Regions from separate parts of the Streptomyces sp. NPDC085460 genome, predicted to be linked through region 2. Evidence: riboswitches for the same ligand, from Rfam matches in the RefSeq annotation. Region 2 holds a riboswitch; the other holds the start of a gene.

Region 1 (4,035 bases), on a different contig from region 2:
TGGAGGTCGATGTTCTCCTTGATCTTGTGCATCGGGACGTGGCCCGGGCCCTCGATCATCGTCTGCACGTTGTGCCGCTTGGCGATCGTGTTGAGCTCGCCGAGCGTCTTCAGCTCCGCGAACTGCGCCGCGTCGTTGGCGTCCGCGATCGAGCCGGGGCGCAGGCCGTCGCCGAGCGAGTAGGTGACGTCGTACGCCGCCAGGATCTCGCAGAGCTCCTCGAAGTTCGTGTAGAGGAAGTTCTCCTTGTGGTGCGCGAGGCACCAGGCGGCCATGATCGAACCGCCGCGCGAGACGATGCCGGTCTTGCGGCGCGCGGTGAGCGGCACGTACGGCAGGAGCACGCCGGCGTGCACGGTCATGTAGTCCACGCCCTGCTCGGCCTGCTCGATGACCGTGTCCTTATAGATCTCCCAGGTCAGGTCCTCGGCCCTGCCGTCGACCTTCTCCAGCGCCTGGTAGAGCGGCACGGTGCCGATCGGCACGGGGGAGTTGCGCAGCACCCACTCGCGGGTGGTGTGGATGTTGCGTCCGGTGGACAGGTCCATGACCGTGTCGGCGCCCCAGCGGGTCGCCCAGGTCATCTTCTCCACCTCCTCCTCGATGGAGGAGGTGACGGCGGAGTTGCCGATGTTGGCGTTGACCTTCACCAGGAACCGCTTGCCGATGATCATCGGCTCGATCTCCGGGTGGTTGACGTTGGCCGGCAGCACCGCGCGGCCCGCCGCGATCTCCTCGCGGACGACCTCGGGGGAGACGTTCTCCCGGATCGCCACGTACTCCATCTCCGGGGTGATCTCGCCCCGGCGGGCGTACGCGAGCTGGGTCACGGCCTGCCCGGAGCGGCCCCGGCGGGGCAGCCGCGGACGGCCGGGGAACACCGCGTCGAGGTTCTTCAGCCCGCCGCCGCGCGGCGAGGTGTGCTTGATGCCGTCGTCCTCGGGGCGGACCGGGCGGCCCGCGTACTCCTCGGTGTCGCCGCGCGCGATGATCCAGTTCTCGCGCAGCGGCAGGAGGCCCCGGCGGACGTCGGTGTCGACGGCGGGGTCGGTGTACGGGCCGGACGTGTCGTACAGCGTCACGTCCTTGCCGTTGGTGAGGTGGACCTGGCGGACCGGCACCCGGATGTCGGGGCGCGAGCCCTCGACGTACCCCTTGTGCCAGCCGGGCGTGCGCTCGCCGTTCGAGTCGTTCTGCTCGTTCTGGTCGGAGGCAGGCGTGCGTGCGTCCTGAATGGTCATGAGACCGAATCTCCCTACGCCGGCATTACCCGGTAACAGGTTCGGCGGTCGGCGCAGCCTCCTCCCGTACGCGTCCGCGTACGGTGATCAGCGCCCTCTCAGCCCGGTGCTCCGAGCTCCCGCGTGTGCAAAGGTGCCACCACGCTAGCGCCCTCCCGGGCGTGCTGAACAGTGGGCCCCCTCCGTTCTTGCGATGATCGGTCGGTGACTTCCTCGCAGCAGACCCCCGATCCGCACGGCCACGACCGCGGCCACGACCACGGGAACGAGCACGGAAGCGGCACCGGCCCAGGCGGTGTTCCGGGCGGTGGCCCAGGCGGTGGGCCAGTGGGTGGTCCGGCCGGAGGCTCCGGCTCCGGCCACGGCTCCAACCCTGGCAACGGGCACGGGCACGGCTCCGGCCACGGCTCCGGCCATGGGCACGGCCACGGCCACGGCCACGGCCACGGCCACAGTCACGGGCCCGCCGCGCCCGTCTCCCGCCATCTGCGCAGGGTCATCGCGGCCGTCCTCATCCCCTTCGCCACCGCCGTGGCCGTCGGTCTGGTGGTGCTCTGGCCCGGCGGCACGCCGGCGCACGAGCGGACCGGGGTCGGCTTCGACCGGCAGACCGAGCAGGGCAGGGTCGTCGCGGTCGAGCAGGTGGACTGCAAGGACGTGAACGCGGCGCAGGTGCCGCCCACCGGCGACACGACCACCCCGCAGGGCCGCGAGGCGGTCAACGGGCAACAGGGTCAGTGCGAGAAGGCGACGATCGAGGTCACCAGCGGCACGGACAAGGGGCGGCAGTTCACCGAGATCGTGCAGCCGGACGCTCCGCGCCAACTCGACGAGGGCCAGGGCGTGGTGGTCGCCTACGCCCCCGACGCCCCGAAGGACCTGCAGTACTCGGTGACGGACGTGAACCGGAAGGTGCCGATGGCGGTCCTCGCCGGCATCTTCGCCCTCGCGGTCGTGCTCGTCGGCCGGCTGCGGGGCGTGATGGCGCTGATCGCGCTCGCGGTGAGCTTCCTGGTGCTCACGCTCTTCATCCTGCCCGCGATCCTGGAGGGGTCGAACCCGCTGATCGTGGCGGTGGTCGGATCGAGCGCGATCATGCTGCTCGCGCTCTATCTGTGCCACGGCCTGTCGGCCCGCACCTCGGTCGCCGTCCTGGGCACGCTGATCTCGCTGCTGCTGATCGGACTGCTCGGGTCCTTCTTCATCGGCTGGGCCTCGCTCAGCGGCAACACCGACGACTACACCGGGCTCATCCACGGCCTCTACCCGGAGATCGACATGTCCGGCCTGCTCCTGGCCGGTGTGATCATCGGTTCGCTCGGTGTGCTGGACGACGTGACCGTCACCCAGACCTCGGCGGTCTGGGAACTGCACCAGGCCGACCCGGGGATGGGACCGCGCGCGCTCTACCGGGCCGGCATCCGGATCGGACGCGACCACATCGCCTCGGTGGTCAACACCCTGGTCCTGGCCTACGCCGGTGCCGCGCTGCCGCTGCTCCTGCTCTTCACCATCGCGCAGAGCAGCATGGGGACGGTGGCCAACAGCGAGCTGGTGGCGGAGGAGATCGTCCGGACCCTCGTCGGATCGATCGGTCTGGTCGCCTCGGTGCCGGTCACGACGGCGCTCGCCGCGCTGGTGGTGTCGGCCGACCGCCCGGCGGAGGAGGCCGGCGGCCGGACGCCGGGCCGCGGCGGACGGCGGCGCCGCGCGAAGTGACGCGCGCGCGGCGGCCGTACGGGCCCGCGCCTCGTCGACAGCCGTACGGATCGGGGTACCGGTGCCAGGCGTACGGATCGGAGCGTCGGTGCCGGCCGTACGGATGGGGGGACCGGTCTCAGGCGTGCGGAACGGAGCGCCGGTCTCATGCGCACGGGTCGGAGCGTCGGTCTCAGGCGTACGCGACGGGCGCCGGTGTCAGGCGTGCACGACCGACGGGCGCCGGTGTCAGGCGTACGGAACGGGCGCGCCCGTGCCGGCCGTACGCGACGGGCGCCGGTCAGGCCGGGCCCGCGCTCTCCTCGGCGAGGATCCGGCCGAGCGCGGCCTCCAGGCTGTCCTCGAAGTCGCCCAGCGTCTGCTCCTGACCGAGCGGGACGAGCTTGTCCGTGCGGTCGAGGAAGGCGACGAGCGGCGGGGCGCTGGCGCGGAACAGCGCGCGGTCACCGCCCACCTGGAGCCTGATGGAGACGTCCGACAGACCCTCGGGGTCGGTCGGGGCGATGTGGACGTCGCCGTCGCCGCTCGGGCGGTTGATCCCGTCGAGCAGCAGCTCCCTGCCGAACGCCCAGGTCACAGGAGCGTCCCCGGGAAGGTGGAAGGTCATCCGCACCGCGTAGGGATCCCGGGTCTCGTATCGCAGTTCGACCGGGATCTTGAAGGAGAGCTCCTCCGAGACGAGGAAGCTCATCAGGACCTCGGCCTGAACCGACTCTCGCATCATGTACCCCGCAGTAGATGGAGCAGTTGTGTAAACACAGCTGCTGAAAGCTGTGACCGAAACGGCCAGGAATGATCCCCCGTGGCCCTCTTGACGCAATCGTGCTGTACGCGCTAGCGGATCACAAGGAGTGATTTTTCAGATACTGATAGAGAAGGCGAGCGAACTGAAGAGGCTTCCGATCTCCGTGCGTAGCCGCTCGACTGCTGGGAGCAACCGTTCTGCCTGGTGAAGCGGTAGCGAAATGGCCAGAGTGGCCGCCGTGGAGCCCGCAGTGATGGGGATGGCCGCGCAGACCGTGCCCAGCGCATATTCCTGATGCTCCACCAGGGGCTCCATTCGCCCCAAACCGCC
Region 2 (4,035 bases):
TCGACTTCCCCGACCCGCTCGGCCCCAGCACGCACACGATCTCGTGCTCGACGACCTCCAGGTCCACCGCGTCGAGAACCGCCCGCGCCCCGAACCGAACCGTCGCACCCTCAAGGACCAGCATCAGAACTCCCCGGTGGTCCGGTCGGTCCGCAACCGCTCAAGCAGCAACAGGGACACCGCGCACACCACCATCAGAATCGTCGACAGGGCCATCGCCTGCCCGTAGTTGAGCTCCCCCGGCCGGCCGAGCAGCCGCGCCACCGCCACCGGCAGCGTCGGATTGTCCGGGCGCGCGATGAAGACCGTCGCACCGAACTCCCCCAGCGACACCGCGAACGCGAACCCGGCCGCGATCAGCAGCGCGCGCCGCACCAGCGGCAGGTCCACCTCCCGCCACGCCCGCCACGGCGACGCCCCCAGCACCGCCGCCGCCTCCCGCAACCGCTGGTCCACCGCCCGCAGCACCGGCAGCATCGTCCGCACGACGAACGGCACCCCGACCAGCGCCTGCGCCAGCGGCACCAGGATCCAGCTCGCCCGCAGATCGAACGGCGGCTCGTCCAGCGTGATCAGGAACCCGAAACCCACCGTCACCGCCGACACCCCCAGCGGCAGCATCAGCAGCGCGTCGAAGCCCCGCACGAGGCGCCCCGCGCGCCGGGTGAGCGCCGCCGCCGCCAGCCCGCCGACCACCACCGCGATCGCCGTCGCCGCGACCGCGTACCGCAGCGAGTTCCCCACCGCCTCCAGCGGCGGCACCAGGAACGTCCCCGACTCGTCCAGCGAACCCAGCGCCCGGTAGTAGCGCAGCCCGTACCCCTCCGGCGTGGCGAAGGACCGCTCCACCAGCACCCCCAGCGGCAGCAGGATCAGCACCGCCACCGACACCAGCACCCCGCCGAGCAGCGCCCACTGGCCGAAGCCCCGCGGCCGGCGCGCGGTCAGCTCCGGCGGGACCAGCCGCAGCGCCGTCTCCCGCCGCCGCACCGTCCGCGCGTGCACCGCGAGGATCGCCCCGACCGCCACGAACTGCACCAGCGTCAGCACGGCCGCCGTCCGCAGGTCCAGCAGCCGGGCCGTCTGCCGGTAGATCTCCGCCTCCAGCGTCGTGTACGCGTCCCCGCCGAGGATCTGCACGACACCGAACGAGGTGAAGGTGAAGAGGAAGACCATCAGCGCCGCCGCCGACACCGCGGGCACCAGCGCCGGCAGCGTCACCGACCGCCACGCCGTCCACCGCGACGCGCCGAGCACCCGCGCCGCCTCCTCCTGCCGCGGATCCAGCTGCGCCCACAGCCCGCCGACCGTCCGGACGACGACCGCGTAGTTGAAGAACACGTGCGCGAGGAGGATCGCCCACACCGTCGTGTCGAGCCGCAGCCCGAACAGCGCGTCGGTGAACCCGCCCCGCCCCACCAGAGCCAGGAACGCCGTCCCGACCAGCACCGTGGGCAGCACGAACGGCACCGTGACGACCGCCCGCAGCACACCCTTCCCGGGAAAGTCGAAACGGGCGAAGACATACGCCCCCGGCAGCGCCACCAGCAGCGTCAGACCGGTGGAGGCGGCCGCCTGCCACACCGTGAAGCCGAGCACGCCGAGGATGTCCGAACGGCCGAGCGTCGCCCCGATCGCGCCGAGGTCCCAGACCCCGCCGGGCCGCAGCCCGCGCTCGACGATCGACACGACCGGCCAGGCGAAGAAGACCGCGAAGAACGCGACGGGCAGGACCATCAGCCCCAGCCGCGCCGCGCTCCCCCGGCGGCCGGACCTCACTTGAGGAGCGACGACCACTGCTGGATCCACGCCTCACGCCGCTCGGCGATCTTCTCCGGCGCCATCGTCTGCGGCTTCTCCACGACCACGCCGTGCTGCGTGAACAGCTCCGGCAGCGTCGCGTCCTCCGCCACCGGGTTCACGAACATCTGCAGCGGCATGTCGTCCTGGAACTTCTTCGAGATCAGGAAGTCGATCAGCGCCTTCCCGCCCTCGGGGTTCTTCGCCCCGTGCAGCAGCCCCGCGAACTCGATCTGCCGGAAGCAGGTGCCGGTGGACACCCCGGTCGGGGCCTCCTTCGGCTGCGGCTCCGCGTACAGCACCTCGACCGGCGGGCTGGAGGCGTACGACACGACCAGCGGACGGTCGCCCTTGGCCTCCTTGCCGCCGGCCGAACCGGAGAACTCCTGGTTGTAGGCGAGCTCCCAGCTGTCGACGGTCTTCACGCCGTTCGCCTTCAGCTTCTTCCAGTAGTCCTGCCAGCCCTCGTCGCCGTACCGCGCGACCGTGCCGAGGAGGAAGCCGAGGCCCGGGGAGGACCGCTCGGGGTTCTCCACCACCAGCATGTCCTTGTACTCCGGCTTCGCCAGGTCGTCGAAGGACACCGGCGGCGCGAGCTTCTTGTCCGCGAAGAACTTCTTGTCGTAGTTGACGCAGATGTCACCGGTGTCGATCGGCGTGACCCGGTTCTCCTTGTCGAGCTTGAACGTGCCCGGGACCCGGTCCGCCCCCTTCGCCTCGTACGGCTCGAAGATGCCGTTGTCGAGGGCGCGGGAGAGCAGCGTGTTGTCGACGCCGAAGAAGACGTCGCCCTGCGGGGAGCCCTTGGTGAGGATCTCCTTGTTGACGGCCTCGCCCGCGTCGCCGGCCTTCAGCACCTTCACGGTGAAGCCGGTCCGCTTCGTGAACTCGGCCAGCACCTCCTTGGAGGCGTTGAAGGAGTCGTGGCTCACGAGGGTCACGGTCTTCGGCGCCGGCTCCCCGGACTTGCCCGCGGCCTCGCGGGCGTCCTCGGTGGAGCAGGCGGCGAGGCCGGTGACGCCGAGCGCCGCGACCAGCGCGACGGCGGCTGCCTTCTTGGTGTGCATCGGTTGTCCTCCTGGGTGGGACCAGGAAGAGACGCGGCCCTGCCCGCGGCCGCCGGAACGGACGCGGGCAGGGCGCAACAGCTCGAGTTACGACCGAACTTCCTACCCAGAATGACCTGGGCAAGGTTCAGAGGGTCTGCGGTCTACGGTTACCGCACTCTCAGCGCTGTGGCGCTCCCCTGTCGGAATATGCAGATGTGTTCGAGCACAGAGTACAAGGTCAGCGCTCGGAGGCCGCCAGCTGCCCACAGGCACCGTCGATCTCCTGGCCCCGGGTGTCACGCACGGTCACCGGCACACCGTGGCGGGCGATCGCGTCGACGAACGCCTTCTCGTCCTCCGGCCGCGACGCGGTCCACTTCGACCCCGGCGTCGGGTTCAGCGGGATCAGGTTGACGTGCACCCGCTTGCCCTTGAGCAGCTTGCCGAGCAGGTCACCCCGCCACGCCTGGTCGTTGATGTCCCGGATGAGGGCGTACTCGATGGAGATCCGGCGCCCGGACTTCTCGGCGTACTCCCAGGCCGCGTCCAGCACCTCCCGCACCTTCCAGCGCGTGTTCACCGGCACCAGCGTGTCCCGCAGCTCGTCGTCCGGCGCGTGCAGCGACACCGCGAGCCGGCACTTGAAGCCCTCGTCGGCGAAGCGCAGCATCGCCGGCACCAGACCCACCGTGGACACGGTGATCCCGCGCTGCGACAGCCCCAGACCGTCCGGCTCGGGGTCGGTCAGCCGGCGGATGGCGCCGACGACCCGCTTGTAGTTGGCGAGCGGCTCGCCCATCCCCATGAACACGATGTTCGACAGCCGCGCCGGACCGCCCGGCACCTCTCCGTCGCGCAGCGCCCGCATGCCGTCGACGATCTGGTGCACGATCTCGGCCGTCGACAGGTTCCGGTCGAGCCCCGCCTGCCCGGTCGCGCAGAACGGGCAGTTCATGCCGCAGCCCGCCTGCGACGAGATGCACATCGTCACCCGGTCCGGGTAGCGCATCAGCACCGACTCGACCAGCGTGCCGTCGTGCAGCCGCCACAGCGTCTTACGGGTGGTGTCGTCGTCGCACGAGATGTGCCGCACCACCGACATCAGGTCCGGCAGCAGCTCCCCCGCCAGCTTCTCCCGCGAGGCGGCCGGGATGTCGGTCCACGCCGCCGGGTCGTGCGCGTACCG

Evidence for each region. A riboswitch is a leader RNA that binds a small molecule or an ion and turns the genes downstream of it on or off. The one in region 2 is predicted to bind thiamine pyrophosphate.
Region 1: linked by a shared signal. The riboswitch ahead of thiC (phosphomethylpyrimidine synthase ThiC) and the one ahead of ACIGHB_RS18400 (thiamine ABC transporter substrate binding subunit) in region 2 are both predicted to bind thiamine pyrophosphate.

The regions. Positions count from the first base shown of each region.
Region 1 covers NZ_JBITTO010000003.1:499,807-503,841, reverse strand. The annotation lists gene thiC (phosphomethylpyrimidine synthase ThiC) at 1-1,241, opposite strand, end outside; TPP riboswitch at 1,236-1,374, opposite strand; gene ACIGHB_RS10170 (YibE/F family protein) at 1,569-2,960, shown strand; gene ACIGHB_RS10165 (SsgA family sporulation/cell division regulator) at 3,241-3,681, opposite strand; gene ACIGHB_RS10160 (helix-turn-helix domain-containing protein) at 3,820-4,035, opposite strand, start outside.
Region 2 covers NZ_JBITTO010000006.1:444,231-448,265, reverse strand. The annotation lists gene ACIGHB_RS18410 (ABC transporter ATP-binding protein) at 1-124, opposite strand, end outside; gene ACIGHB_RS18405 (iron ABC transporter permease) at 124-1,737, opposite strand; gene ACIGHB_RS18400 (thiamine ABC transporter substrate binding subunit) at 1,776-2,867, opposite strand; TPP riboswitch at 2,949-3,058, opposite strand; gene rlmN (23S rRNA (adenine(2503)-C(2))-methyltransferase RlmN) at 3,088-4,035, opposite strand, start outside.